One region of the Paeniglutamicibacter selenitireducens genome, then DNA from elsewhere that is predicted to be linked to it. Evidence: riboswitches for the same ligand, from Rfam matches in the RefSeq annotation. Region 1 holds a riboswitch; the other holds the start of a gene.
The links. Region 1 has a riboswitch for glycine ahead of cycA (D-serine/D-alanine/glycine transporter). Riboswitches for the same ligand answer to the same signal wherever they lie in the genome.
Positions count from the first base shown of each region.

Region 2: it holds a riboswitch for glycine, as region 1 does, so the genes downstream of both, gcvP (aminomethyl-transferring glycine dehydrogenase) here and cycA (D-serine/D-alanine/glycine transporter) in region 1, are expected to answer to the same signal.

Region 1 covers NZ_JBPULF010000010.1:27,420-42,798, reverse strand. Annotated here, with positions in the region: gene ACSYDW_RS15760 (long-chain-fatty-acid--CoA ligase) at 1-1,384, opposite strand, end outside; gene ACSYDW_RS15755 (TOTE conflict system archaeo-eukaryotic primase domain-containing protein) at 1,500-3,911, shown strand; gene ACSYDW_RS15750 (histidine phosphatase family protein) at 4,074-4,664, opposite strand; gene ACSYDW_RS15745 (helix-turn-helix domain-containing protein) at 4,716-6,215, opposite strand; gene ACSYDW_RS15740 (PH domain-containing protein) at 6,802-7,176, shown strand; gene cycA (D-serine/D-alanine/glycine transporter) at 7,341-8,825, opposite strand; glycine riboswitch at 9,210-9,307, opposite strand; gene ACSYDW_RS15730 (DUF4190 domain-containing protein) at 9,617-10,435, opposite strand; gene ACSYDW_RS15725 (hypothetical protein) at 10,788-11,072, opposite strand; gene ACSYDW_RS15720 (nucleoside/nucleotide kinase family protein) at 10,963-11,463, shown strand; gene aceA (isocitrate lyase) at 11,844-13,145, shown strand; gene aceB (malate synthase A) at 13,282-14,919, shown strand.
Region 2 covers NZ_JBPULF010000007.1:200,926-216,304, forward strand. Annotated here, with positions in the region: gene ACSYDW_RS13570 (YibE/F family protein) at 1-1,056, shown strand, start outside; gene ACSYDW_RS13575 (metal ABC transporter solute-binding protein, Zn/Mn family) at 1,130-2,149, shown strand; gene ACSYDW_RS13580 (baeRF2 domain-containing protein) at 2,217-3,365, opposite strand; gene mgtE (magnesium transporter) at 3,537-4,895, opposite strand; gene ACSYDW_RS13590 (GNAT family N-acetyltransferase) at 5,368-5,874, opposite strand; gene ACSYDW_RS13595 (L-serine ammonia-lyase) at 5,971-7,380, opposite strand; gene glyA (serine hydroxymethyltransferase) at 7,536-8,855, opposite strand; gene gcvH (glycine cleavage system protein GcvH) at 8,852-9,232, opposite strand; gene gcvT (glycine cleavage system aminomethyltransferase GcvT) at 9,328-10,440, opposite strand; gene gcvP (aminomethyl-transferring glycine dehydrogenase) at 10,480-13,317, opposite strand; glycine riboswitch at 13,493-13,593, opposite strand; gene ACSYDW_RS13620 (NADPH-dependent F420 reductase) at 13,843-14,478, shown strand; gene ACSYDW_RS13625 (VIT1/CCC1 transporter family protein) at 14,571-15,293, opposite strand; gene ACSYDW_RS13630 (SGNH/GDSL hydrolase family protein) at 15,355-15,379, opposite strand, start outside.

The DNA of each region.
Region 1 (15,379 bases):
TCAGTTCCTTGACCCGGTCCACGATCGTGGCGAACCCGTCGGCATCCATGACCACCACGTCCCCGGTACGCAGCCAGCCGCCGGGAAGCAGCACCGCGGCGGTTTCCTCCGGGTTGTTCCAGTAGCCCGTGAACACCTGCGGCCCCTTGACCAGCAGTTCGCCGGGCTCCCCCGGGGCCACCTCGGTCTCCGGGTCCTCCAGTTCAACGACCCTGACCAGGGTGGAGGGGAAGGGCACACCGATGGTCCCGGGCTTCCGGGTGCTGTGCAGGGGGTTGCCCAGGGCCACGGGAGAGGACTCGGTCATCCCGTAGCCCTCCACCAGGGGCCCTCCGGCCACGGACTCCCACAGTTCCGCGACCTCCGCCGGCAGGTTCATGGCCCCGGAGATGCAGTACCTGGCCGAGCGCAGCGACACGCCCCGCTCCGCGGCCGCCTGCATGGTTCGCTCGTAGACCGGCGGCACGGCGCTGAAGATCGTCACGGGCGACTTCTTCATGGCGTCCAGGACCAGGTCCGGGTCGAACTTCGGGAAGAGCACCAGCAACCCCTGCTTCAGGATGCCGAACGTGAGGTACATGGTCATGCCGTACGCATGGAACATCGGCAGGACGGCATAGAAGACCTCCCCGCGCGGCAGGGCCCCGGGCATCCACGCATCGCCCTGCAGGGCGTTGGAGTACAGGTTGGAGTGGCTGAGCATCGCGCCCTTGGGCCGCCCGGTGGTCCCGGAGGTGTACTGGATGACGGCCAGGTCGTGGACGTCGGGGTGGGGGTGGCCGGGGTCCAGCGACCCGCGGCCCAGCAGCGAATTCCAGGGGGCGGTTCCCGGCGCCGGGGCCGTCAACGCGTTCCTGCGCGCGCGCAGCGACTTCACCGGCAGCATCAGGGCCAGCCGCTTGGGCGCGGGGAACGCTGCCAGCAGGTCGACGGCGACCACGTGGTCCGGGGCGATGTCCGCCGGGAAACCGGCGAGCGCCGCAGCGGCCTTGTCCCAGACGATGGCCACCCGCGCGCCGTGGTCGGCGAACTGGGCGGCCAGCTCGCGGGAGGTGTAGAGGGGGTTGTGTTCGACGACCACTGCACCCAGGCGCAGCACCGCATAGAACGCCACCACGTGTTGCGGGCAGTTCGGCAGGACCAGGGCAACCCTGTCCCCCGCCTTCACGCCGAGCTTGCGCAGGCCCTCGGCCGCGCGGGCCACCTGTTCGCCGAGTTCGCGGTAGCTGGTGCGACGGCCGAAGAACTCCATGGCGGGGCTCTCGCCCGCCTCCGCGACGGAACGCCCGAACATCACGGAGAGCGGTTCGGCGGGGAGCTCGATCCGCGCGGGGACGCCCGGCTGGTAGTTCTTCACCCAGGGCTGCGCTTCGTCGGTCTCCATCCCCCCATCATCCCACCCTTCTCTGGACGCCTCGTCCGCGTGATCCCAGGGCACCGCGGCAAAAGCTCGTGCAAATTTTCGAACAATTGCACCGGGAATCAGGCACAATGGGAACGTGACGACGCACCGGACAGGTCCCGTCCAGGACCAGCTGCCGATTTCGGATGACGACGCCCCCGCCGCCGGCCACCTGCCTCCGGGTCGGGAGCTGGAGGAACTGCGCGCCGAAAACGCCAGGCTCCGCCGGCTGCTGGAGATCACCGAGCAGGAATCGCGCGCCGCACGCGAGGCCCAGCCCGAACTGGCGCTCCACACGGGAGGACCTGTGACAAGCCGCTCCCCGGCCGAAACGAAGGTCGCGTTCTACCGCTCGCTCTTCGGCGCCTGCACCGACATCTACGCCCTGCGCTGGGAAAACGCCAGGGCCGGGACCTCGGGGTGGGTGCCCGCCGTCGCCGGGGGCTGGCGCAAGTGGATGGACCGGGAGACCGCCGACTACCTGCCCCTGACGCCCGCCGCCATCGAGGCGCACCTTCGCGGCTCCGAACACCTGGGCCTGTACTCGCTCACTGGCAACGACGGCTGCCACTTTGTCGCCTCCGACTTCGACGGCGCCGCAGCCCTGCTCGACGCCTTGGCCTACACCAAGGCTGCCCGCCATTTCCAGGTCCCTGCGGCCCTGGAAATCTCCCAGTCCGGGCGCGGGGCACACGTCTGGATCTTCTTCACCCAGGAGGTCCCGGCCGCCGACGCCAGGGCGCTGGCCAGCGCGCTGCTCGCCGAGGCCATGGACATCCGCGGCTCCATGTCGCTGAGGTCCTACGACAGGCTCTTCCCCTCCCAGGACCGCCACACGGGCAAGGCCATGGGCAATCTCATCGCCGCACCGCTGAACGGGAAACGCCGGCAGCACGGGGCCACGCTCTTCCTTGACACCTCCACCCTTGAGCCCTATGCGGACCAGTGGGCCTACCTTTCGACGTTGGGCCGCGTGACCCCGGCCGAGCTGGGCCGGCTGGTCCGCAGGCTTCCGGCCCCGGTGACCGGCGCGAAGACCCGCTTCCGGGCGCCCACCGCCACGCGGATCGTGCCGCGCACCGCTGCGCTTGTGCATGCGGAGATCGGCTCCCGCATCACGGTCCGCTCCGGGGACCTGGGCCCGGCCATGGTCAGCGCCCTGAAGCACGCCGCTTCCCTGCCCAACCCGCTGTTTTTCGAGAAGCAACGCCAGCGCCGCTCCACCTGGGACACCCCGCGCTTCCTCACCAGCTACGACGAGACCCTCGAAGGGGACCTGGTCCTCCCCCGCGGGGTGCGCCCGCTGCTGGAGGACCTGGTGCACAGCGCGGGCAGCACCCTGCAGCTCGAGGACGTCCGCGAACGTGGCACCGCGCAGGAATTCGCATTCACCGGGGAACTGCGAGAGGGTCAGCGACAGGCCGTGGACCACGCGCTGGCCCACGAGCTTTCGCTCATCGTCGCGGCCCCGGGTTCCGGGAAGACCGTCATGGCCCTTGCCGTCGCCGCGACACGGAACACCAGCACGCTGATCCTCGTGGACCGCAATGCGCTGGCCGACCAGTGGCGCGCCCAGGTGCTTGCCCTGCTGGGCGTCAAGGCCGGGCAGCTCGGCGGTGGGCGCACCAAGCTGCGCGGCGTCGTCGACGTCGCACTGCTTCCCACGCTGGCCCGCAAGAAGGACGTGGCCCGGCTGTGCACCGGCTACGGGCAGGTCATCGTCGACGAGTGCCACCACGTTCCGGCCGCCGCATTCACCCACGTGATGAACCAGATCCCTGCGGCCTATTGGCTCGGCCTGACGGCGACGCCGTACCGCCGGGACGGCCTGGAGGAGCTGATCTTCCACCAGCTGGGCACAGACTCCCACGAGTTCGCCAAGTCCCGGCCCGGGCAGTTGCCACATGCCCCCGGGCAGGCCCCGGCCCCCGCGCTGGAGCTGCGCCTGCATGAGACAGCCTACGACTATGCCGGCGACGCCGTGGCGGGGGATCCCGGCGGGCTGCACGAGATCTACCGAGATCTCATGGCCGACCCCGGGCGCCTGGCGCAGGTCGCCGACGATGTATGCGCCGCGTACGCCGGCGGGGCCAAGGCGTTGGTGCTTTCCACCTGGAAACGCCACCTCGACCTGCTGGCCGGCGCCCTGCGGGAGCGGGGAATCGAGCCGGTGCTCCTCACCGGCGCGCTGACGGGCAGGGAGCGCACGGCCGCGATTGCCGCGACCGAGGCGACGGCATCCGGCGCGCCGATTGTCGTGCTGGGGACCGGATCGCTCATCGGCGAGGGGTTCGATGCCCCGGTCTTGGACACCCTGTTCCTGGCCGCACCCATTTCGTTCAAGGGTCGGCTGGTCCAGTACGTGGGCCGCGTGACACGCAGCCACCCGGGCAAGGAGGTCGCCGTCGTGCACGACTACCACGACGTGCTCACCCCCGTACTGGCTTCCTCCTGGGCCAAGCGCCGGGCGGGTTACGCGGACATGGGGTTCACGCTGCCCAAGGCCTGAGCGCAACCCCGCGGCCCGTCTTTGCCCCCGTTCGCGTTCCAGGGGTCCAGCCGGCACAACCGGATCCGGGACTTCAGCTCCGACGTGCCGTGGGGCAGCAGGGACGCCTTGTGGCTTTCCGTGGCAGCAGTCCCCCGCACAGGGCCGGTGGGTCTTGTGTCCCTACAGTGGACTTCCGTCCGACGAATCCCTATGCCCCGGGCCCAATGGCTCGTCGTTGACGCTGCGCACCGTCCAGTGGCCGTCGGCATCGTCCACCAAGGCGACCGAGCCGTTGTGGATCTGGTCGAGCTTGTAGCCGGCAATCGACGAAAGCGTGTAACGGATGATGGTTCCGTGGCAGACGATCGCGACGTTCTTCCCGGGAAACTCCGCGGCGATCAAGTCGATGGCCTGCCGCCCCCGGGCCACCACGGAGTCGAGCGGCTCGATTCCGCCACCCGTCCGATTCGGCCAGTGCTTTTCCGACTCCTCGAGGGTCATCCCCTCCGCCTGCCCGTAGTCGCGCTCAATGAGCTCGTCGTAGCTGCGGCCCAGTTCAAGACCGAGATCAGCGGCCATGATGCTGGCCGTTTCCCGGGCACGGGACAACGGTGAGCTGACGATTGCCTCCCACTTCCCGTGTCCCAAGGCGGCCGCCGCTTCATGGGCCTGCCGGCGACCTGTATCGTTCAGCGGGATGTCACTGGATCCCTGGAGGAAGTCCTGTGCGTTCCAGTCTGTCTGTCCGTGGCGAATGAATCCGAGTTCCATGCTTCAATCCTCTTGGCTGCTGTGGGTCTGCGGCGATCAGGTGGTTCGGGGCTATTTTTCCTGCGAGTGCAGGGACAGGAACGAATAGACTTCCGTCTCGTCCACACCGGGGAATGCGCCCTGCGGCATGGCGGCGAGCAAGTGGGTTTGCGCCCTGGCACTCGGCCACGCGAAACCCGCCCATTCTTTCTGCAGGGCCAACGGCGGCCGGCGGCAGCACGATTCATCAGGGCACGTTGACGTTGACCGTTCGGTGGTGTCCCTGCCTCGGAACCACTTCACGTGCACGTAGGGAACGCCGATGCTGAGCGAGAATTTGCCGGCCGTGGATCGTTCGGTGCGTGCGGTGCACCAGAAGGTCCCGGCTGTGGTGTCGGTGTACTGGTTGTAGGCGCTGAACTGGTCCGCCACATCAAAGACCTCGCGGCTGGTCCAGTAGCGGCAGACAGCCTGGCCTTCGATGGCCCCGAGGTGGTCCATGGGGAAGTTGACCCCATCGTTCTCATAGGCCTTGTGGATGATCCCCGACTCATGGACCTTCTGGAAGTGCACCGAGATCCCCAGGTGCTCGGTGGCCAGGTTGGTGAACCGGTGCGCGGCGGTTTCATATGAGACGGAGAAGGCATCGCGGATGTCCTCGACCGCCAGCTCGCGGGCACTCTTGGCCTTCTGCAGGAAGTCGACTGTCGCCTTTTCGGGCATCATCAAGGATGCGGCAAAGTAGTTCGTCTCGACGCGTTGGCGCAGGAACTCCGCGTAGTCGCGCGGTGTGGCGTGCCCCAAGACGCGGTGCCCGAACGCCTGGAGCAGCACCGAGCGCGTGGAATAGTCCGAGCGCTGGGACTGGGTGAGGTAGACACGCATGTTCTTCAGATCCGTCACGGACCGGGTGGAGTGCGGAAGGTCCGAGACGTTGTGGAGCGAAAATCCGAGGTGCGAGGCAATGTCGGTAATCTGGTGGTGCGAAAGCGGCCCGGATGCATGCCCGATGGCCTTGAGGACCTTCGCCGATTCCTTTTCGATCTCCGGGTAGTAGTTGTTGCGTTCGCGCATTTCCCCGCGCAACTCCGCATTGGCGCGGCGTGCTTCTTCGGGGGTCGCGGACTGTTCGTTGAGCCGGCGTTCGAGTTCACCTTGGAGGCCGACCAGCGATTCGAGCACGTCCATGGGAAGCCGCGATGAAATGCGGACCTTGGGCAGGCCCAGGGACTGGTAGAGGGGTCCGCGCTGGGCGCGTTCCAGTTCGATCTCCAGCGCGGCCCGCTTGGTCGGCGGCGCAGCACCGAGCAATTCGTCCAGCCCTACCCCGAAGACTGCAGCCAGCGACTTGAGCATGCTCAACTTGGGTTCGCGTTTGCCGTTCTCCATCAATGACAACTGGCTCGGTGCCGTGCCCACGGCTTCGGAGAGGTCGTCAAGGGTCATCGACTTGGCCTTGCGCAGGTGTCGGATCCGCCGGCCAAGGGAAATGATGTCCAGCGCTTCGGCATCTTCCGGCGAGAGGACACTCTTCTCAGGCAACGCCGGCCGGTTCCATGTGGGGGTGCTCACGTTTTCAGAGTACGGGAAGAAACAGAATACTTTCCAACATGTGACCCTGTTTTTCGGGCGCAGAAGTGCCGCAATGCGCCCATTGGGAAAAGAAACGTCGTTCGCTTGGCCCCGCCCCCGGAATTTCCGGCCTGGTTCCAACCTCCATCGGCGCCCGAAAATCTAGAATTAAGATACCGACCGAAGGAACGGTGAGCACCATGAAAAACATGCGATTCCGCCCGAGGAGCCCGTCAGCGAATATCTCCCGGCTGGGTTTCCCCGCGCTTCACGGATCCGCTTCAAGCCCCGGCCTTCCACACCTGGCGGGAGCCCAGATTCCGGGCCCGGGGACCGGCCACGTCCTATGCGGCGAAGACGGCCGGCCAGCCGATGCCGCCGCAGATCCATGGGAGATTGAAGGCCACCAAGCACACCGTGGCGGGTTCCAGAGCTTCCTGAGGCGTGTACTGGGCCGCTGAACGGCACAAACAAGACCACCTCGATAGGCCCGCCACCTTCTGGTTTTGTGACGGGCACCGGTTGCGCGTCCTGGCTGTGCCCCATCCCTGAAAACGTTGAAGCCCCGGCTCGGTAAGCTCGTGACATGATCGATTTCGACAATTCCTCCATCTTCAAGCTCAGCCCGTGCAACCCCGGTGACGTTGCAGGCGAAATCATTCCCCTCTTTGTACAGGGTGAAGAACTACTCGCAGCATTCAAGGGGGTGCGCGACTACGTGGTCTTCACCAACAAGCGGCTCATTGCGGTCAATATTCAGGGCATCACTGGCAAAAAGCGCGATTACACGTCGCTGCCCTATTCCAAGGTTCAGGCGTTTTCGGTGGAAGCCTCCGGAACATTCGACCTCGACGCCGAGCTGGACCTGTGGTTCAGCGGCCTGGGCAAAGTTCGGCTTGAATTCAAGGGAAATGTCGACGTTCGAGCTCTCTCGCAGCTCATCGCTTCCTACGTCCTGTGACGTGGCAGGCCGGGGCCCAACGGGATCTGGCTACCGTACCAACAGCATCGCAGTAGTTTGGTAGACGACCTCCGGAATCATTGCGGGTATCGGGCAAACAGACGTCGGGGCCGCACCCATTGGGTGCGGCCCCGACGTCTTGCATCATTGGATTGAGCCAACTGCTACTTAGCGACCGACTCCGGGAATTCCGACTCCTCGACGCCAAGCCCAGAATTGAAAGCCGCAGCTGCCTGCCGCTCTTCCTCGACCTTCGCAGAGTGCAGTACGCGCAACGCTGCGTGCTGCGGGTTGCGACGCAGCAGGCCGTATCCGATACCCAGGGCCACGAACCAGAGCGGGGTGAAGAGCAGCGCTGACAAGGTGTCCGGCTGCGTGGTCAACGCCCACAGGATGAAACCGAAGAACGCCAGGACCACGTACGGCATGAACGTTCCACCGGGCATCTTGAATTTGCTCGCCGCGTGCAGCTGCGGGCGGCGCTTGCGGTAGACCAGGTAGCTGATCAGGATGATCGACCAGACGAACATGAAGCACAGCGCAGACACGGTGGTGACCAGGGTGAAGGCCTCAGCCACGCCACCCTCTGCGTAAAGCAGCACTACGCCCGCAAGCAGGAACGTGCAGGAGAACAACAGTGCGTTGCGCGGGACCTTGGTCCGCGAGAGCTTTGCAAAGGCCTTGGGTGCGTCGCCGTCCTCGGCCAGCCCGTGGATCATCCGCGACGTCGAATAGATGCCGGAGTTTGCACTCGAGGTTGCCGAGGTGAGCACCACGAAGTTCACGATGCCGGCGGCACCCGCCAGGCCGGCCAGGGCGAACATGGCCACGAACGGGGACTCCTCGGCGCTGAAAAGGTTCCACGGCTGGACAGCCATGAGGATGACCAGCGCACCCACGTAGAAGAAGAGGATGCGGACCGGGATGGAGTTGATGGCACGCGGCAGCGTCTTTTCCGGATCCTTGGTCTCGGCGGCGGTGGTTCCCACCAGCTCGATGCCGACGAATGCGAACACCGCGATCTGGAAGCCGGCAACGAAGCCCATGAAGCCCGTCGGGAACATCCCCTCGCCGCTCCAGAGGTTCGTGAAGGACGCGGTGACGCCGTTGTGCTCGAAGCCCGTGATGACCATGACCAGGCCGATGACGATCAGCGCGCCGATGGCGACGATCTTGACCAGGGCAAACCAAAACTCGGTCTCACCGAAGTTCTTGACACTCGGCAGGTTGAGCGCGATCAGCAACAGGATGCAGCCTACGGCCGGGATCCACAGCGGCAGGTCCTTCCACCAGTAGGCCACATAGTGGGAGATCGCCACGACATCGGCGATGCCCGTGACCACCCAGCAGAACCAGTAGGTCCAGCCGGTGAAGAACCCGGCCCAGGGCCCGAGGATGTCACCGGCGAAGTCGGAAAAGTTCTTGTAGTTGGTGTTGCTCAGCAGCAATTCGCCCATTGCCCGCATCACGAAGAAGAGCATGAAGCCGATGATCATGTATACGAAGATGACGGAGGGTCCGGCGACGGAGATGGTCTTGCCCGAACCCATGAACAGGCCGGTGCCGATGGCCCCGCCGATGGCGATCAGTTGGATGTGGCGGTTGGAGAGCCCTCGCTCAAGATGGGGCGTGGAACTGTTGTTGCTCATGCTGTTGCCTTCCAGATGGGTGCTGGTGCTTCGGTGGCGGGACGTGGGCGTTTCGCACCATCAAGTCCGCGGCATTGTTCTCCGAGGCCACCGTTTCCGCGCCGACGCACTTGCAGGAGAGCGCACAGGGTGCGCGCGGCGGACGCCGGACCGGTCGGTGCCGGATCCAGGGTACGGCCCGCGGGCACGCCAATGTACAACCGGGCAGTGGCTTGGGTGGGTGGCATCTTGGAGGAACTCCCGAATCGCGTGCGGGCGATGCCGCACTGTTCTTGGATCCTCCCCAATCTGTTGACGTACCTGAGAGTTTCCATCCCGGCCCTCGAGGGGGGGACTTGCTCCTTCGGTGAGCACGGATTCCACCGTGCTGCTTTCCAGATTCGCCTCTTCGTGGCGGTGCGGGGGCCTGAGAGTTTCCTGGGGAGGAATTGCTCCTACGGCGCCCGTCCATGGCGTGAACGGGACTCTCCCGCCACGTGTTAGCGGCGATAGCTTGTGACTGCTGTCACAACGTACGCCTGTTGCGGCCACGAACGCAACTTGTTACGCCGACGCTCCGGCAACTGCAGCGGAAACAATTTTCCGACTTGGCGTGAAGAAGATTCGTGGCGACTTCACATTCCGGGCACGATTCGTCCATTGCGACGCAGTCCGATCGGCGATGGCCTTCCAGACGCGTGGCGACAACTCGCCGGAGGTGCGCTTTCCGGTCCTGGCAACTACGCGGTGATCAAAGTGCGGTGGCCGCCTCCCAACAACGGGGGGCGGCCACCGAGAGCTTTTGCTGCTGGCTACTTCGTAGCCCAGAGCGCGGACTCGTCATCGAACGACAGGGTTTCCGTCACGCGTACCTTGGCATCGACAACCGCGGCCGCCGGAACATCGAACACCACTTGGTACGTGCCCTTCCCGCCATTGCGCAGGGTTGGCATGTCGGTTGCAGGCTTTGGCGCAACTGCCATCGAAGCGGAGGAAGTGTCATAGATACGAGCATCGGAACCGAGCAGTTCAGGCGACAAATCGATCCAGGCGTCACCCTCCTCGTCACCGTTGTAGACAACCGAAAGTTCGACGAGCACGTACTGGCCATCGGCCTTTTCGTTGAACTGGTTGGCCTTCGCGATTTGCTTCGCAGCATCGAGCACCACGGAATCCACCGTCACCGTGTACTCGCCAACCTCACCCGACTGCCCGAGCGCAAGCACATTCGATTCATCGGCGGCCTGTTCAACCACTTTTTTCGGTGCTGCAACCTCACCGTCCGATGCATCCTCGATGGCAGTCGCGACGGAATCCAACGCGGCAGAATAGGCCGCCTGGGTGATGAATACCATGGCGATCGAAACTACCGCAATGATGGTGGATGCGATTCCCAGCCCCTTGCCGCCGTTGCGCTTGATGGCGAAGACCAGCGAGAAGATGCCAAGGGCCAGGGCAACAATCCCGAGGACTGCAGCGAAATTGTTGATGATCGGCACCCAGGACAGCGTCAGGGCCACGATGGCGATAACCAACGCGGCAACACCCAGCCCCTTCCCTGCTGCTGATTTCGGAGCGGGTGCTTGCGGTTGAGGCGCCGGTGCAGGCGCAGGTGCGAGCTGATTTTCCATAGACATGTTCCCCCATGTGAATGAGGCGCCGAACGGCGCCGGAATGTTGACTGCCGCCTCGGGTACGTACCTGCAGCGCCGGTCTGGATCGTTAGTTGACCCTTCAATAAGGGTAGTGGTGGCCGCCCACGATTTGGATTGGCGACTCGATCCAAAGACCAGTTCTTCCCAAGCCAGTAACAGATTCAACCCATAGCGGGTACGACCTCGCCCTCCTTGAGACCACAAGCGTTGGGCCATCTGGATGACCACAGACCCATTCAGGACCCTTCATGGAAAACCCACAGCTGCTTTCCTGCATCGAATCAGTCCGTTTGTTCGTTGGACCAAATATAGACAACCTCACGAGACACTAACGGAGTCCCTTGCCCTTGTTCCGAACTGCACCCAAGGCCTGCGCCGACACAACCTCGAAGGCTTTGCTCCCCAATGCCTCGTCGAGCACGTTGTCGCGCCGCAGGACTGTTGTGTTGTTGGGAATCGACGGGGCCGGCAAGACCACCGCCGCAAATGCGCTCGTTGCGGGGATCCGGGAGAGCGGCGGGCGCGCCCAGCTCTTGCGCAATCCCGCAGGACGACGTTGGATGTCCCGCATGGCATCGCGGTTCGGTACAGCGTTGTCACCAACCTGGGCCAACCGACTTGAATCGTTGATTCGATCCGTCAACGTACTCATCGCCCAGGCACGCGCCTTCGTGTATCCCGGCGCCACTGTCATGGACCGGCATTTGGCCTGCCAGCTCGTCCTGCGCTCGGTTCGCGGCTTGCCGCAGGGCCGTCTCCTGCAATGGATCATACGAGTGCTTCCGCGCCCGGACTCGGTCATCCTGATCGACGTCCCAGCAGAGGTGGCGCATGCCCGAATCGTCTCGCGCGGCGAAGACAGCGAAACGATGTCGTACCTCACCTCTGCCCGTGCGGCGTACCTGGAGATTGCCTCAGTCAGAGGCTGGAACATTGTCGACGGCTCATCCACTCCGGACCAGGTCGCCCGCGACGCGCTTCGGGCCGCACTGCACGACGCCTGATCCGCAGCCGCCCGGTCGCCTCCAGGCCCGGCCTAGCCGCAGTGGCTGCCGGCATTCCCACCAAGGATGACCAACCCTTCCCTGCCGACCTGGAAAAGTGCAGATCAGGGATTCTTCAGTTCTCAGAAATTTCCTCCGGTTCTTCGGCTGGTTCGTGAGCCAAACCACTCGTTTTCGGTTTCGTCCGATGAATCCCGGGACGAGTCGCCTCATTTTTCGCAAACGCGAAGAACTGCAAATCTTTCCTCCAAAACCCTCTGGCAGGGGCTGGCAAAGTGCGGAAATGTAGTTCCCACGCAGAAAGAACGCCGGAACAACCTACCGGGCTCGACGAAGATGTCGACCCCGAACCGGCACCGGCAACCAGCAAGGAGAAGGCAATGACCGAGCAGAACTCGACCGAGAACCGTATCGCAGCAATTGAACAGGATTGGGCAACCAACCCCCGCTGGAACGGCGTTACTCGTGATTACTCGGCAGCAGACGTAGTGAAGCTGCAGGGATCGGTGCAGGAAGAGCACACCCTGGCAAAGCGCGGCTCCGAAAAGCTCTGGAAGCAGCTCACCGAGGAAGCACCGACCGGCGGCTACACCAACGCACTGGGCGCCCTGACCGGCAACCAGGCCGTTCAGCAGGTCAAGGCCGGCCTCCGCGCCATTTACCTTTCCGGTTGGCAGGTCGCAGCAGATGCAAACCTTTCCGGCCACACCTACCCGGACCAGTCGCTCTACCCGGCCAACTCGGTTCCGCAGGTCGTTCGCCGCATCAACAACGCACTGCTCCGTGCGGACCAGATCGAGCACGCCGAAGGCATCAAGTCCGTTGAGGACTGGCTGGTACCGATCGTGGCCGACGCCGAGGCCGGCTTCGGCGGCCCGCTGAACGCCTACGAACTGATGAAGTCGATGATCTCCTCCGGCGCCTCGGGCGTCCACTGGGAAGACCAGCTCGCTTCGGAAAAGAAGTGCGGCCACCTTGGAGGCAAGGTCCTCATCCCGACCCAGCAGCACGTTCGCACCCTGAACGCAGCTCGCCTGGCCGCGGACGTCGCCAACACCCCGTCCGTAGTCATTGCACGCACCGACGCCGAGGCAGCAACCCTGATCACCTCCGACGTCGATGACCGCGACAAGGAATTCATCACCGGCGAGCGCACCGCGGAAGGCTTCTACAAGGTCCGCAACGGCATCGAACCGTGCATCGCCCGCGCCAAGGCCTACGCACCGTACTCCGACCTCATCTGGATGGAAACCGGCACCCCAGACCTGGAACTTGCCCGCAAGTTCGCGGAGGCAGTCAAGAAGGACTTCCCGGACCAGATGCTCTCCTACAACTGCTCCCCTTCCTTCAACTGGAAGAAGCACCTGGACGATGCAACCATCGCCAAGTTCCAGCGCGAACTCGGTGCCATGGGCTTCACCTTCCAGTTCATCACCCTCGCCGGCTTCCACGCCCTGAACCACTCGATGTTCGACCTGGCTCACGGCTACGCCCGCGAAGGCATGACCGCCTACGTCGACCTCCAGGAGCGCGAGTTCGCTTCCGAGTCCCGCGGCTACACCGCAACCAAGCACCAGCGCGAAGTGGGCACCGGCTACTTCGACGACATTGCAACAGTTCTTAACCCGAACGCATCCACCCTGGCTCTGGTGGGATCCACCGAAGCCGGCCAGTTCCACTAAGCACACCACGGCGGTTTCCGCCCCGGTGTCCCGTGGGGCCGGCTGAACACAGCCGGCCCCACGGGGTTAAACCCGTTTCAATGACACCCCAGGCACATCGCCACCCACCATTCTTGATTTTCGAAGGAGTCCAGCCATGAACGATCCCATCACCCTGAACGGTATTACTTTGGTCGCTGCGCCGGTTCGCCGGCAGGAAGAGGTCCTCACGCCTCAGGCGCTGGACTTCCTCGCCCAGCTCCACAAGGCATTCGACGGCCGCCGCGCCGAACTGATGCAGACCCGCCAGCTGAACCGTGCCCGCATCGCCAACGGCGCCGATCCGAAGTTCCGCCCGGAAACCAAGCACATCCGCGAGGACAGCTCCTGGCAGGTCGCCCCCATCGCCCCGGGGCTCGAGGACCGCCGCGTGGAAATCACCGGCCCGACCGACCGCAAGATGACCATCAACGCCTTGAACTCCGGCGCCAAGGTCTGGCTCGCCGACATGGAGGACTCCTCCACCCCGAGCTGGTCCAACGTCATCAACGGCCAGCTGAACCTGCGCTCCGTGCTGGACCGCAACATCGATTTCACCTCCCCGGAGGGCAAGGAGTACAAGCTCGCCGGCGAGAAGCTCACCGACCTGCCCACCATCGTTGTCCGTCCCCGCGGCTGGCACCTCCCGGAGAAGAACCTGCTGGTTGCCGGCAAGCCGATGTCCGGCGCCCTTGTCGACTTCGGCCTGTACTTCTACCACAACGCCCAGCGACTGATCTCGCAGGGCCGTGGCCCATACTTCTACCTGCCGAAGATCGAAAACCACCTCGAGGCCCGCCTCTGGAACGACGTCTTCGTCCTGGCCCAGGACCTGGTCGGAATCCCGCAGGGAACCATCCGCGCCACCGTCCTGATCGAGACCATCACCGCGGCCTTCGAGATGGAGGAAATCCTCTACGAACTGCGCGAACACGCAGCGGGCCTGAACGCCGGCCGTTGGGACTACATCTTCTCCATCATCAAGAACTTCCGTTCCCGCGGCCCGCGCTTCGTCCTCCCGGACCGCGGCATGGTGACCATGACGGCACCGTTCATGCGCTCCTACACCGAGCAGCTGGTGCGTGCATGCCACCGGCGCGGCGCCATGGCCATCGGCGGCATGGCGGCCTTCATCCCGAACCGCAAGGACCAGGCCATCAACACCGTGGCCTTCGAGAAGGTCCGCGCCGACAAGACCCGCGAGGCCAACGACGGCTTCGACGGTTCGTGGGTTGCACACCCGGACCTGGTTCCGGTGGCCCGCGAGGTCTTCGACGCAGTCCTGGGTGACAAGCCGAACCAGCGCGACCGCACCCGTGAGGACGTCACCCCCGACGACAAGGAACTGCTGAACGTTGCAGGCACCGAAGGCAAGATCACGGAAGCCGGCATCCGCAACAACATCGAGGTCGGCATCCGCTACATGGAAGCCTGGCTGCGCGGCAACGGCGCCGTGGCCATCCACAACCTCATGGAGGATGCCGCCACCGCCGAGATCTCGCGTTCGCAGATCTGGCAGTGGATCCAGCAGGCCGCCATCACCGATGCCGGCGAACTGATTTCCCGCACCTGGGTGGAGGACCTCACCGAGGAGGAGTTCGACAAGCTTTCACGCTTCGAGGGCGACCGCTTCGACGAGGCACGCGAGATCTTCGAGGCTTGCGCCTTGCGTGAGGATTTCCCGACCTTCCTCACCGTCCAGGCCTACAACCGCTACCTGCACGAGGCCAAGGCCCCGGAAAAGGTCAGCGTCTAACCCACCGGATCTTTGGCGGCGGGGTCGAGGGGCAAGCGCAACGACGCGACAACCCCTCCGATCCCGCCACCAGGACACAACTTCATAAACTTCGATAGTCCCCACCGGCAGAGCTGCTTAGTGCGGGGACTTTCGTTCTTAACGACGTGTCTGCCCGCTGGTCCGCGAGTTTCAGCGGACATCGCAGAAACCCGGGCCCGCGGCACGCCCGAACGAGGGGTGCCGGAAGGCAAGCCACATCGCCGGGACAGCTCCCCACCCCGTCTCGGGTCATCCCGTCATCGCGGAAAGGCGCCGGACGGAACGGCCCTCGAGAATCGCCCGGGCGGCACCTCGACCCGCCACATGGAACAGCAAGCCGGAACCGCCCCTGGCGCGCGCCGGGGGACGGGAATTTCCGGCACGCAGCCTGCGGGATCCCGGCTGGGTGTCCGGCTGGGTGTCCGGCCCGCGACACCTT
Region 2 (15,379 bases), on a different contig from region 1:
GTGGGCGGCAAGGAACTGCAATGCGAGATCTCCTACGTGGCACCCGACGGCGCCGGCGCGGAATTCGCCCTCGAGGTGCCGCCGGAGACCACGCGCTCGCGGCCGCTGGAGGCCGGGGACCGCATCAAATACCTCGACCTGAGTGCCGTCGCCGACGGGTCCTCGGCACCCTACGTCTTCGTCGACTTCGTCCGCACCGTCCCCTTGGTTGCTCTGGCGCTGGCCTACGCTGCGGTCGTGTGCCTCGTCGCCCGCTGGCGAGGACTGCGCGCCCTGCTCGGGCTCGGCGGCGGGCTGGTATTCATCGTCGGGTTCATGATCCCGGCGCTGCTCGAGGGCAAGAGCCCCCTGCTCGTGGGGCTTGTCGGGTCAACTGTCGTCATGTTCGCCGCCCTGTACTTCGCCCACGGCTTCTCGGCCCGGACCTCGACGGCCCTGCTGGGGACGCTGTTCGGACTGGGCGTCACCGCCGCCATCGCGATCTGGGCCACCGACGCGGCAGCACTCACCGGCGCCACCGACGACGCAGCACTCACGCTCAACACCGTGGCCCCCACCCTCAACCTCTCCGGGCTCCTGCTCTGCGGCCTGCTCATCGCGGGGCTCGGCGTGCTCAACGACGTCACCATCACGCAGTCCTCGGCCATCTGGGAGCTGGCCGAGATCGCCCCGCACTCCACGGCCCGCCAGCTCTTCACCTCGGGCATGCGCATCGGCCGCGACCACATCGCCTCAACCGTCTACACCATAGCCTTCGCCTACGCGGGTGCCGCCCTGCCCATCCTGGTCCTGGTCAGCCTGTACGACCGCCCGCTGCTCGACTCGCTCACCACCGGGGAGATGGCCGAGGAAATCATCCGCATCCTCGTCGGATCCATCGGCCTGGTGCTGGCCATCCCCGTCACCACGGCCATCGCGGTCCTCGTCGTCAAGGCCACCGGGCAGGGAGGCCCCGCCAAGCCGCGGGGCAGGCGCTCGCTCGGTTCGCCGGCGCCGGCCGAGGACCGGCCGCGGGACAGCGGGGCGCACGATGTCGACCTGCAACACCAACACTAATGCGAATGATTCTTATTTAAGTTAGAGTGGTGTCCTCGACACGACCACGCGTCCCGGAAGGACCCACTCCCCCATGACCCGAACACTTGGCCTGGCCACCACGGCACTGGCCGGCATCCTCGCACTCTCCGCCTGCGGCAACGGCGCCCAGGCGCAGCCGGCGGCCGAACCATCCCGCGTCCAGGTGCTCAGCAGCACCAGCGTCTACGCCGACCTCGCCGCCGAGGTCGGCGGGGACCTGGTGGACAGCACGGCCATCATCGATTCCCCGTCGCAGGACCCGCATTCCTACGAGGCCACAGCGCGCGACAAACTCGCCGTCTCCAAGGCCCAGCTCGTCATCGGCAACGGCGGCGGCTACGACCCGTTCATCGAGAACCTGGCCGGGGAGACCGCCCGGCCGGGACAGTCGGTGCTCCACGCCGTCGACCACTCCCCGATCCCCGCCGAGACCGCGGAGCATGAAGACGGCCACGACCATGACCACGGACATGACGACGAACCGGCGGCGCACGAGGGACACGAGGGACACGACCACGCCGACGAGGAGCATGCCGGCCACGAGCACGCGGGATACAACGAGCACGTCTGGTACGACCTCGAGTCGATGCAGCAGCTTGTCCCGGAGATCGCCGGAAACCTCACGGCGATCAAGCCCGAGGGGCGGGCCGTGTTCGAAGCCAACGCGGGCCGGCTCCTCGGCGAGCTGGCAGGGCTGGAATCCAGCGCCAAGGCCCTGCGCGACGAGGCCCGGGGCAAGCACTTCGCGATGACCGAGCCCGTGCCGTACCACCTGCTGGTGGACCTCGGCATGCAGGACTCGACCCCCGAGGGGTTCAGCGAGGCCATCGAGGGCGGGTCCGAGGTATCCCCGCAGGCCCTGAAGAAGATGGGCGACCTGCTGGAGGCCGGAAGCATCGACATGCTGGCCTACAACACCCAGACCGCCAGCCCGCAGACGGAACGCATCCGCGATGCCGCCGTGCGGCAGCATGTGCCGGTTGTCGACTTCTCGGAGACGCTTCCGCAAGACACCCGCTACGTCGACTGGATGGCCGGGAACCTGCGTGCCATCGAGGCCGGGCTCAACTAGCGCGAACATGCCGGCGGCGGAGGTCCCTTCACTGGGACCTCCGCCGCCGGCGGTACGTTCGGGGGGGTCACCCGGCCGGGGCGGCCTCACCCGTGGGCCAGCGCAGCAGCGCGGCGATGCCCACGCCCTCGGGCAGCACGCCCTCGGGCACGTAGCGGATCGCCGCGTCGGTCAGGGCGGTGGCCCGCAGCAGCACCTCGGGTGCCGGCCACGACCCGATGACAAGTTCCGCGTGGTCCGCCGAATCCTCCCCCACGAGCCACGGCTCGGAGGAAAGCGCGACAAGGGACTCGTCGTCCTGGAACTGGTTGACCAGCACGGTGCTTGCCTGGGCCTGCTGCAGGGCCGCGACAACCTCGTCGAAGCCGAGGGCCAGGTCCGAGCGGCCGTTGCCGGTCCGGTTGGCGACCTTCTCGGACAGTTCCTTCAGCTCGCGGTCGATCACGCCGTTCACGTGCTCGGCGACGGCAGCGGCAAAGGCCGCCTGGTCGGCGCCCCCGGTCCGGGTGTGCTGGTCAAGGGTCGTGGTGACGGCCTTGTGCGCCGTGGCCATCTGCCCGGCCACCAGCTCGCGGGCCTTCACGTCGCCGGCCAACACAATCAGCTTCACGTAGTTCTCGCGGGCCAGCTCGTCGATCTGCCGCGCCAGCTCGTCGGCGTTGCGCCGCCAGATTTCCTCGGTGGCCGACTGGTTCTTGGGTTCGTCGTAGCGCCCCGGAACCTTCCGTGCATGGTGCGCTTCCTCGGGATCGCCGCTTACCCCGCGGCTCTCCCCGACCTCCTGGATCGATGAGTGGTAGAGGCGGACCTCGCCGCCGTCGCGGCTGGCCTCAGCGACAAGGTACGGGAACTGGCCCCCGCGTGCGCGGGCCAGCGCCACGAGGTTCGGGAAGGGACCGCAGTCGACGTCGGGATCGTGGACCTTGAGGCCGTGGATCAGTTCGTCGACAACCACCTCACCGCCGTTCACCGCCACAAAGCGCGCCACCGGTGCGGGGCAGCCGGTGGCGGGCACCAGCGCCTGGCGAATGGCACCGATGTCGGCCTCGGATGCCTGCTGCGAGGCGAGGATCTTGCCGACGGTTTCCGGAAGCTCGTCCGCCGCCTCGTGCGCGGCGGTTGTTCCTAGCGATGCATCGAAAAGCGCCGTGCACCACGGGCCCTCTCGACGGTAAAGCGAAGCGTCGATTCCTGTGGAACCTGCGCGTGATGCCATGGGGGAACTCCTTCCCACGCGGCCTGTGCCGCATGCCGATTCGATCCGTGTGCCCCACCGTAGCACCGGAGCGCGCCCCGCCGATAGGGCTGTTCGAATCGCTTTCCGCTGGGTAGGATGGCGCCGCGCACGGGCCCGGGGCGGACCCTTCCGGCCCGTGCACGCACGCCGCTACAGGCCCAGGATCGAGCTGGCCACCAGGAAGTAGATGACAAGTCCCGTCGCGTCGACGAACGTCGAGATGAACGGGTTGGAGAACACCGCGGGGTCCGCCTTCACGGCCTTGCCCAGCAGCGGCATCAGCCCGCCGATGCTTGCGGCCATGGTGCACACCCCCAGCAGCGTCAGCCCGATGACCAGGCCGATCGGCACCGAATAGGCAATCGCCGCGATGGCAAAGCCCAGGGATCCCAGCAACAGGCCCATCAGCGCGCCGACGCGCACCTCGCGGGTCAGGACCTTTAAGACGTCCCGGGGCCGTACGTCCCCCAGCGCCAGCGCGCGGGTGATGGTGGTTGCTGCCTGGTTTCCGGTGTTCCCGCCCGTGCCGATCAGCAGCGGGATGAACAGCGAGAGCACGACCTGCTCCTCGAGCGTGGTCTGGAAAGCCCCGATGACCTGCACGGTAAGGGTGGCACCGAGGGCCAGCACCAGCAGCCAGACCACCCGGGCCCGCACGATGCTGCGCACCGGCGTGGCCAGGTAGGGCCGGCGCAGCGGTTCGCTGCCACCGGCGCGGGCGGCGTCCTCGCTCTCGGCATCCTCGAGGATCCCCAGGGCATCGTCGACGGTGAGGATGCCGACCAGGCGCTCCTCGGCGTCGACGATCGGCAGCACCAGCACCTTGGCGTCGGCGCAGTAGCGGGCGGCCTCCTCCGCGTCCTGTGTCGCGGCGGCGCTCAGCGGGCTCTTCATGATCCCCGAGACGTGCACCTCGGGATCGGCCCGCAGCACGTCGCGCAGCGACACCACGCCCACCAGGTGGCGCCCGGAGTCGGTCACCGGAATGGTGTAGACGCTTTCGGCGTCATCGAGCCGGGCGCGCACGCGGGCCAGGGTCTCGCCGACCGTGAGTTCGGGGTGGGTGATCACGAACTCGGGGCTCATGTAGCGCCCGACGGCACCCTGCGGGTAGCCGAGGACCGCGGAGGTCAGGGCCCGGTCCTTGTCGCTCAGGCCGAGGATCAGGCGGTTGGCCACCGAGGCCGGCAGTTCGTCCATCAGGGCTACACGGTCATCGGGGCTCAGGCCCGCGAAAACCTCGGCGACCTCCGAATCCTGCAGGCCCTCCACGAGGTCGGCCTGCAACGCGGCATCGAGCCGCTCGAAGACCTCGATGGCCCGGCCCTTGGGCAGCGTGCGGTAGGCCAGCGCGCGCTCTATGGTGTTGAGGCGTTCGAGCTGCTCGAGCGTCTCCGTCACGTCAAGGGGCTTGAGCGCCCGCGAAACGTCCGCGACGCTGTTGGCCCCCAGGGCCTTCGCCAGCAGTTCGGCGCTTTCGTCGAACGAGATGGTGGGAGATTTGATCATGGTCCGGTTCCCTCCGGCCTGGCGCACGCTGGAGGGCGCGGCGGTGCCGCGGCGTGCGCAAAAGTACGGGTGTGCTGTGGATGCAATACCGCAACCGCACGAACCCGTCGCCGGGGAAAGCGGGAACACCGTGGCCCCGGAATATCCTTCCCGGGTCGCCGCCGTGGCGGCGGAGGGCCGTGCACCGGCAGGGAGGATGCCCGGGCATGGCCCGGGGCGTACTCAGGCCCGGTGGAGCGATGGTTCCCGCGGGCCTAGGCGAGGCTCGCGCGGTGCGGTAGATCGACTATGTCCGTCGTCCATGCGAGGGTCACCTCCATCCATTCCGGGTCTCATCGGGGGCGGATCGAAGAACGGCAGCCTGCGGCGCGCTGGATTCGATCCCCAGGGCCATCCTAGGCACAAAAACCGCCCGGTGGCCACAAACGTGCCGCGGAACACGCCGCCCGCACCCGCGGCGCCCCGTACCCGTTCAGCCGGCGGGGACCCAGAACCTCATGGTGCGCCCCTCGCCGACCTGCACGATGTCCTCCAGCACTCCCCCGTTCGCCTGGATGGTCCGCGCCGAGGCGATGTTCCTCTCGTCGCAGGTCACCAGCGCCCTGTCGATGCCGCGCGCGGCCAGCTGGTCCAGGGACAGCCGCAGGATGCCTGTCGCGTGGCCGCGGCGCCGGAAGCCCGGGCGAACGCCGTAGCCGATGTGGCCGCCGACCAGCAGCAGGTGCTCGTTGAGCTCGAAACGGATGCAGGTGCGCCCCACAAGTTCCCCGTCGGCGAAGGCCCCCCACAGCGCCGAGGGCACCCACCCCTCGGGGAGCCCGAGGCCTTGTTCGTGGGCGTGGAGCTGGTCGAGGTACGCCTCGAACCCGCGGCGGGCGGAATAGCCCAGCAGGAATTCGAAGTCGTCGGCGTCAAGTTCGGTGCGTGCCAGCAACGCTTCGTCGCGGTCCGCGATCTCGAATGGCCTGAGGGTGAGCATGCCTTGAAGACTACCAGCGCTGCGGCACGCGGATGGGCCGGGATACGGCGATGCCGCCCGCGCCATGGTGGCGCCGGCGGCATCCCCACGGGAGCATCAGCACTCGATGACGTTCACGGCCAGGCCGCCCATCGCGGTTTCCTTGTACTTCGAGCTCATGTCCTTGCCGGTCTCGCGCATGGTGATGATGACCTCGTCGAGGGTCACGTGGTGCTGCCCGTCGCCCATCAGGGCCATTTTCGCGGCGTTGATGGCCTTGGACGCGGCGATCGCGTTGCGTTCGATGCACGGGATCTGCACGAGGCCGCCGATCGGGTCGCAGGTGAGGCCAAGGTTGTGTTCCATGGCGATCTCCGCGGCGTTCTCCACCTGGTCCACGGTGCCGCCGAGGATTTCGGCAAGGCCGCCGGCGGCCATCGAGGAGGCCGAGCCGACCTCGCCCTGGCAGCCGACCTCGGCGCCCGAGATCGAGGCCTGCTCCTTGTAGAGCACGCCGATGGCCGCGGCGGTGAGCAGGAAGCGGACGATGACGTCCTCGCGCTCCTCCTGGTTCCAGTACTTGGCGCCCGGGGCGTAGTGCGTGGCGTAGAACATGACGGCCGGGATGATGCCCGCGGCGCCGTTGGTGGGGGCGGTGACCACGCGGCCGCCGGATGCGTTCTCCTCGTTGACGGCCAGCGCGACGAGGTTGATCCATTCCTGCCAGAACACCGGGTCGCGGTCCTTGTCCTCCTTGGCCAGGCGCCTGTGCCATTCGGGGGCGCGGCGGCGGACCTTCAGCCCGCCGGGCAGCACACCCTCGCGGGTCAGCGAGGCGTCCTTGCAGTCCTCCATGACCTGCCAGATGTGCAGCAGGCCCGCGCGGATCTCCTCCTTGGAGCGGTAGGCCTCCTCGTTGGCGGCCATGACCCCGGCGATGGACAGGCCGGTGGTGGCGCAGTGCTCGAGCAGCTGGGCGGCGGTGGAGAACGGGTAGGGCTGCTTGTTGACGGCTTCCTCGAAGTTCGCCGCGAGCTTCTCCTCGGCGCCCTCGCGCACGATGAACCCGCCGCCCACCGAGTAGTAGGTCTCCTCGCAGAGCGTGTTGCCCGCCGCGTCAAGGGCGGCGAGCTTCATGCCGTTGGTGTGGCGGGGCAGCACCGTGAGCGGGTGCTGGATCATGTCGGCGACGGTGAAGGGGAGTTCCTTGCCCTCGCCCAGGGCCTGGCACAGCTGCAGCTTGCCGCTGGATTCCATCTCCTCCAGGCGGTCGTCGACCTCCGAGGGCAGGATCTTCTCGGGTTCGAAGCCCTCGAGCCCGAGCATGATGGCCGTAAAGGTTCCGTGGCCGCGGCCCGTCGCGGCGAGCGAGCCGTAGACGTCCACGCGCAGCGACGCGGTGCCGGCGAGCAGCTGTTCGCGCACCAGCTTGGCGGAAAAGGCGTGTGCGGCGCGCATGGGGCCGACCGTGTGCGAGGACGAGGGTCCGATGCCGACGGTGAAAAGATCGAAGACGCTGATGGCCACGAGATGACTTCCTTCATGAGGTACCGTCGCGGGGACGGTGTGGTGGGAGGTGGATCGGCACGCATGTGACGCGCGCCACGACCCTGTGCACAAACACTGCGAGCCCGGGATCTTGTGAATCCCGGACTCGCAGCGATGCAACTGGCGGCCGGGGGCTAGGCCAGGTTTTCCAGCTCCGGGTAGAGCGGGTGTGCATTGGCCAGGGCGTGCACGCGGTCCTTCAGGGCCGCAAGCGTCGCCTCGTTGTTCTCTTCGGAACCGGCGATGAGGGTCTCGGCGATGATGTCCGCGACCTCCACGAAGGCGGCCTCGGAGAAGCCGCGCGTTGCCAGTGCCGGGGTGCCGATGCGCAGGCCGGAGGTGACCATCGGCGGGCGGGGGTCGAACGGCACCGCGTTGCGGTTCACCGTGATCTCCACCTTCGCCAACAGGTCCTCGCCCTGCTGTCCGTCCAGCTCCGAGTTGCGCAGGTCCACCAGGACCAGGTGCACGTCGGTGCCGCCGGTGAGCACGCTGATGCCCTTGGCCGCGACGTCCGCGGCGTTCAGGCGCTCGGCCAGGATGCGGGCACCGGCCAGGGTGCGCTCCTGGCGCTCCTTGAACTCCGGGGTCCCGGCGATCTTGAACGCCACGGCCTTGCCGGCGATGACGTGCTCGAGCGGGCCGCCCTGCTGTCCCGGGAACACCGCCGAGTTGATCTTCTTGGCGATGTCCGCGTCGTTGGTCAGGATGATGCCGCCACGCGGACCGGCAAGGGTCTTGTGCGTGGTGGAGGAGACGACGTGCGCGTGCGGGACCGGCGAGGGGTGCAGCCCGGCGGCCACCAGGCCGGCGAAGTGCGCCATGTCGACGAACAGGTACGCGCCGACCTTGTCGGCGATCTCGCGGAAGCGGGCGAAGTCGAGCTGGCGCGGGTAGGCGGACCAGCCGGCGACGATCATCTTCGGCTGGTGCTCGATGGCCAGGGCCTCGACCTTGTCCATGTCCACCACCAGGGTGTCCTCCTCAACGCCGTACGGGACGATGTTGTAGAGGCGGCCGGAGAAGTTGATCTTCATGCCGTGGGTCAGGTGTCCGCCGTGGGCCAGGTTCAGGCCCATGATGGTGTCGCCCGGGCGGATCAGCGCGTGCATCACCGACGCGTTGGCCTGTGCGCCGGAGTGCGGCTGCACGTTCGCGAACTCGGCTCCGAAGAGCGCCTTCACGCGCTCCAGGGCGAGCGTCTCGATGACGTCGACCTCTTCGCAGCCACCGTAGTAGCGGCGTCCCGGGTAGCCCTCGGCGTACTTGTTGGTGAGCACCGAGCCCTGCGCCTGCATGACTGCCAACGCGGTGTGGTTCTCCGAGGCGATCATTTCCAGGCCGCGCTGCTGGCGGGCCAGCTCGGCGTCGATGCGCTCCGCGATCTCCGGATCGAGGCTGCCGATGTCCTGGGTCAGGGACGCCGGGGCCAGGGATTCGAACGTTGCGGTCACGCTACGTCGCCGCCGTTTGCCGAGGCGTAGTCAGCCGCCGAGAGCAGCGGGCCCTCTTCGGAGACCTCGACGGTGAACAGCCAGCCGGCGCCGTACGGGTCCTCGTTCAGGATCGCCGGGTTGTCGATGGCGTCCTGGTTGACCTCGACGATGGTGCCGGAAACCGGTGCGTAAAGGTCCGAAACCGACTTGGTGGATTCCACTTCGCCGCAGGTTTCACCGGCGGTGACCTCGGAGCCGACCTCGGGAAGGTCGACGTAGACCACGTCGCCCAGGGCGTCGGCTGCAACCTGGGTGATGCCCACCTTGGTCGGGGTCGAGGCGTCGACCCATTCGTGCTCGGCCGAGTAGCGCAGGGAGGCAAGAACCTTGCTCATAGTGATGTTTCCTCTCAAAGAATGTGGGTAAGGCTGGTAGCCGGTTGATCGGTGGCGGGGTCCGGCGCGGGTGCCGTGCCCCGCCACCGACAACGTTACTTGGCTCGGGTGTAGAACGGCAGTGCGATGACTTCGAACGGCTCGGCCTTGCCGCGCAGGTCGATGTCCAGCGCGGTGCCGATTTCGGTGAATGCCGGATCGACGTAGGCCATGGCGACCGGGTAGCCGAGCGTCGGGGACGGCTGGCCGGAGGTGACGGTGCCAACCTGCACGCCGTCCTTCACCACCGGGTAGCCGCCGCGGCCGGCGCGGCGGCCCAGGCCCTTGAGGCCGACGAGCACGCGCTTGGCGCCTTCGGCCTTGATGGCCTCCAGTGCCTCGCGGCCCACGAAGTTCTCTTCCTTCTTGAAGGAGACGATCGGGCCGAGGTTGGCCTCGAACGGGTTCCCCTCCAGGGAGAGCTCGTTGCCGTACAGCGGCATGCCGGCCTCGAGGCGCAGCGAATCGCGGCAGGCAAGGCCCGCGGGGATCAGCCCGTGGCCCTCGCCGGCAGCCATCAACGCGGCCCAGAGTTCCGGGGCCTGTGCGTTGGGCACGTACAGCTCGAAGCCGTCCTCACCGGTGTAGCCGGTGCGTGCCAGGAGGATGTCGATGCCGGCGACGGTTGTCTCGTCGGCCGCGTAGTAGCTCATGTCGGAGACAAGGGCCTTGGCGGATTCCTCGACGACCTCGTGCAGGATGGCCACGGCGGCCGGGCCCTGCACGGCGATCAGCGAGGTCTCTGCCGACGCGTCGGTGACCGTGACGTCGAAGCCCGCTGCGCGCTCGGCCAGTGCCGCGGCAACCACCGGGGCGTTGCCGGCGTTCGGCACGACCAGGAACTTTTCGTCCCCGCGGCGATAGGTGATCAGGTCGTCGATGATGCCGCCTTCGGCGTTGCAGATCACCGAGTACTTGGCCTTGCCGACCTTCATCACGGCCATGTTGCCGGCCAGTGCGGTGTTCAGGAAGGTTGCCGCGTCCGGTCCCTCGACCCAGACCTCGCCCATGTGGGAGAGGTCGAAGAGGCCGGCGGTGGAGCGCACTGCCTTGTGTTCGGCCAATTCCGAACCGTACTTCAGCGGCATGTCCCAGCCGCCGAAGTCGGTGAAGGATGCGCCTAGTTCCGCATGCTGGGCATGCAGGGAGGTTTTCTTCGGGTCGCTCATCAAGCTACCTTTCGTGGGGCTCACAAATGAGTGGCGGAATTAGTTTTCGAAGGCTTCGGGGGCAGGGCAGGAGCAGATCAGGTTGCGGTCCCCGCCTGCGCCGTCGATGCGGCCCACGGCCGGGAAGTACTTGTCCACGCGCAGGGCGTGCACCGGGAAGGCGGCCTGCTCGACGGTGTACTTGCGGTCCCAGGCGGTGTTCACGACGGCAGCCACGGTGTGCGGTGCGTTGCGCAGCGGGGATTCCTCGATGGCGAAGTCGCCGGCCAGGACCTGCTCCATCTCGCCGCGGATCGCGATCATTGCCTCGATGAAGCGCTCGATCTCGCCCAGGTCCTCGGACTCGGTCGGCTCCACCATCAGGGTGCCGGCCACCGGGAAGGACAGGGTCGGGGCGTGGAAGCCGAAGTCGATCAGGCGCTTGGCAACGTCCTCGGCGGTGACGCCGGTCTTGTTCGTCAGCTCGCGCAGGTCAAGGATGCACTCGTGTGCGACGAGGCCCTTGTTGCCGGTGAACAGGATCGGGAAGTGCTGGTTCAGGCGGCTGGCGATGTAGTTCGCCGAGAGGATCGCGGTCTTGGTGGCGTCGGTCAGGCCTTCGCCGCCCATCATCGCAATGTAGGCCCAGGAGATCGGCAGCACGCCGGCCGAACCGAAGAGCGTTGCCACGACCGGGACGCCGTCGCGCACGGTGTAGGTGCCGGTGGCATCGCCCGGGAGGAACGGCACCAGGTGCTCGGCCACGGCAACCGGGCCAACGCCCGGTCCGCCGCCGCCGTGCGGGATGCAGAAGGTCTTGTGCAGGTTCAGGTGGCTGACGTCGCCGCCGAACTTGCCCGGCTGCGCCAGGCCGACGAGCGCGTTCATGTTGGCACCGTCGATGTACACCTGTCCGCCGGCTGCGTGGATCTTGTCGCAGACCTCGCGCACGTCCGGGTCGTAGACGCCGTGGGTGGACGGGTAGGTGATCATGATGGCTGCCAGGACGTCCTGGTTTGCCGCGATCTTCGCGTCGAGGTCGTTGGCGTCGATGGAGCCGTCGGCCGCGGTCTTCACGACGACGACCTTCATGCCGGCCAGGACGGCCGAGGCGGCGTTGGTGCCGTGGGCCGAGGCCGGGATCAGGCAGACGTTGCGCTGGTCGTCGCCGTTGGCGCGGTGGTAGCCGCTGATGGCCAGCAGACCCGCGTACTCGCCCTGCGAGCCGGCGTTCGGCTGCAGGGAGACGCCGGCGTAGCCGGTGATGGTGGACAGGCGGCCCTCCAGGTCGGTGATCAGCTCACGCCAACCCTCCGTCTGGTGCTCCGGGGCGAACGGGTGGATGGAGGCGAATTCCGGCCAGGAGATGGATTCCATCTCGGCGGTGGAGTTCAGCTTCATGGTGCACGAGCCCAGCGGGATCATGGTGCGGTCAAGCGCCAGGTCGCGGTCCGAGAGGCGGCGCAGGTAGCGCAGCATCTGGGTTTCGGACTTGATGGTGTTGAAGATCGGGTGGGTCAGGTAGTCGCTGGTGCGCAGCAGCCCGGTTTCCAGCTCGAAGCCCTCGGCCTTGAAGCCCTCGCCGGCAATGCCGAAGACGGCGGCGATGGCGGCGACGTGTGCGGTCGTCGTGGTCTCGTCGGTGGAGATGCCCACGGTGCCAGCGTCGACGCGGCGCAGGTTGATGCCCGCATCCTCGGCCTTGGCGATGATGGTCTCGACGTCGGCGACCTTCACCTGGACGGTGTCGAAGAACTGGCCCGCGGCGAGTTCCAGGCCGGCGCCGGCGAGCACGGTGGCGATGGTGCGCGCGTGGTTGTGGGTGCGCTGGGCGATGCGCTTGAGGCCTGCCGGGCCGTGGTACACGGCGTACATCGAGGCGGTGATCGCCAGCAGCGCCTGGGCGGTGCAGATGTTGGAGGTGGCCTTTTCGCGGCGGATGTGCTGCTCGCGGGTCTGCAGGGCCAGGCGGTACGCGGGGGTTCCCGCATCGTCCTTGGAGACGCCGACGAGGCGGCCCGGAAGGGCGCGCTCCAGGCCGTTGCGCACTGCCATGTAGGCTGCGTGCGGGCCGCCGAAGAACAGCGGTACGCCGAAGCGCTGGGTGTTGCCGACGGCGATGTCGGCGCCCTGCTCGCCCGGGGAAGTAATAAGGGTCAGCGCCAGGATGTCGGCGGCGACGGTGACCATGGCGCCGCGTTCCTTGGCGGCGGCGATGATGGCGGTGTGGTCGACGACGGCGCCGTCGTTGCCCGGCTGCTGCAGGACGATGCCGGAAATCTCACCCTCGGGCAGGCCCGCGGTCAGGTCGGCGATCTCGACCTCGAAGCCGAGTGCGTCCGCGCGGCCCTGGACCACGGAAACGGTCTGCGGGAAGAGGTTTGCATCGAGCACGGTCTTGGCGGTGGCCTTGGCCTTGTTGGCGCGGCGCATCAGCAGCACTGCCTCGGCGACGGCGGATGCCTCGTCGAGCATCGACGCGTTGGCGATCGGCAGTCCGGTCAGGTCCATGACCATGGTCTGGAAGTTCAGCAGTGCCTCGAGGCGGCCCTGGGAGATCTCCGGCTGGTACGGGGTGTAGGCCGTGTACCAGGCCGGGTTCTCCAGGATGTTGCGCAGGATCACCGGCGGGGTGTAGGTGTCAGAGAAGCCCTGTCCGATCATCTGGGTCTTCATGACGTTCTTGCCGGCGAGCACGCGGAGGTCGGCGAGGACCTCGGCTTCGGTGCGCGGGTCGGGCAGGTTCAGGGGCTCGCTCTGGCGGATGTCGGCCGGAACGGCCGTATCGACGAGTTCGTCGAGGGAGGAATAACCAAGCTGGGCAAGCATGGTGTCGATGTCGCTGCCCTGGGGGCCGATGTGGCGGGCGACGAACTCTGCGGACGGGGTCACGGTCATGGGGAACTCCATTGGGTCATCGGCGTGCGCGCACGCCGAACGAGCTGCAAGTTCCTCCCCGACCCTGTTGCTGTGACCTGAGAGTTTCCGCACCGCTTCGCTTGTCGGCGAAACAAATGCTTGCACCTTCGGTGAGCCGCACCGCCGTGGCGGTGTTGCTGCTTTCCAGAGTTGCCTCTTCGCGGCGGTACGGGGGCCTGAGAGTTTCCCGGGGAGGAATTGCTCCTACGGCGCCCGACCAACGTACGTTGTGCGGGACTCTCCCGCCGCATGTCAGTGGCTATGCCCCCTGCGAGGCACGATATCCATCCTACCGGCGATGCGTGAGCTAAACAACACGGAGCATCCAAACCCTTGTCAGAATGCGGTTTTCCATGGACACGCACATGCAACACAGATATTTCACCCCAAACACTTGACGCTTCAACCAATTGGGTCTAGTGTTTTACTTGAAAGTTCAAGCAAAACAAATTTGAGGACACCGTGAAGAAATTCCTCTCCAGGATCTTCGGAAAGAAGGACACCATGTCAATCGACATCACCATCATCGGAACCGGCAACATGGCCCGCGCGCTCTCCACCCGCGTACTCGCCGCAGGCAAGAACCTTCAGGTCCTGGCCCGCAACACCGCGGCCGCCGAGGCACTGGCCGCGGAGCTCGGGGCGGACACCGTGCCCGGAAACACCACCGAGGCGCCGGCCGGCGGCATCGTCATCCTGGCGCTGCCCTTCGACGCCTCGAAGGAATACGTCGTGGCACAGGGCGCCGCACTGGAGGGGAAGGTCCTCGTCGACATCTCCAACCCCGTCGATTTCTCCACCTTCGACACCCTGACCACCGCCGACGGCAGCTCCGCCGCCGAGGAAATCGCGGCTCTCACCTCCGCCAGCGTCGTCAAGGCATTCAACACCAACTTCGCCGGACCCTTGACGGCCGGCAACGCCGACGCCTCGACCCAGGACGTGTTCATCGCGGGCGACGACGCGGCCCGCACCGCAGTAGCCGAGTTCGCCACTGCCGCAGGCATGCGCCCCCTTGAGGTCGGCGGCATCCACCATGCCCGCGAGCTCGAGGGCTTCCAGCTCCTGATGATGGCCATGCAGGTCAACCCGGCGCTGGCCGATTTCAACTGGAACACCTCACTGAAGGTTGCCGTCTAGCCCCGGCACCAAGCAGGGCACCAAACACAAAAGGTCCGCGGGAACGATGCCACCAGGCATCCGCCCCGCGGACCTTTTCGTGCGTGCCCCAGCTAAACGACCCCGGAGACGCCCAGCCAGGAACCAATCGCGAACGTGACACCCAGCGCTGCGGCACCGCCGACCAGAACCCGCAAGGTCGGGCGCAGCATCGGCGCGCCGCCGAGCCTGGCGCCCAGCGCCCCGGTGACGGCGAGCGCCAGCAGCACCGCGATGAAGGTGACGGGGATCTTCAGCGGTCCGGGCAGGAACACGGCCGTCGCGAAGGGCAGCGCCGCCCCGATGGAGAAGGCGATCGCCGAGGCGAACGCCGCATGCCACGGGCTGGCCACTTCGTCCTCGTCGAGGTGAAGTTCCGCCTCCAGGTGCGCGGATAGTGCATCGTGGGCCGTCAGCTCCTTGGCAACCTGTGCCGCGGTGTGCTCGCTCAGGCCCTTGGAGCGGTAGATCGCGGTGAGTTCCTCCAGCTCGGCCTCGGGCATCTCCTCGAGTTCCCGGCGTTCCTTCTCGATCAGCGCCCGCTGGGAATCCGCCGAGCTGGAGACCGAGACGTACTCCCCCAGTGCCATGGAGATGGCACCGCCGATAGCCGCGGCCGCACCGGCAGCGACGATCGGCCCGGTGGCCGTGGAGGCCCCGGCCACGCCGACGACCACGGCCGCCACGGACACGATGCCGTCGTTGGCCCCGAGCACCCCGGCGCGCAACCAGTTCAGCCGTGCCGCAACCCCTGCATCGTGCGGTTCCTGGTCATGCTGCACTGCCTCTTGAGTCATGCCCCCAGCCAACCACGCCGCCGCGGTCCTTGGCCAGCGGCGGGATGCCGCCCGGCTCCCCCTATGCGGGAAGCGCGGTGCCCCGG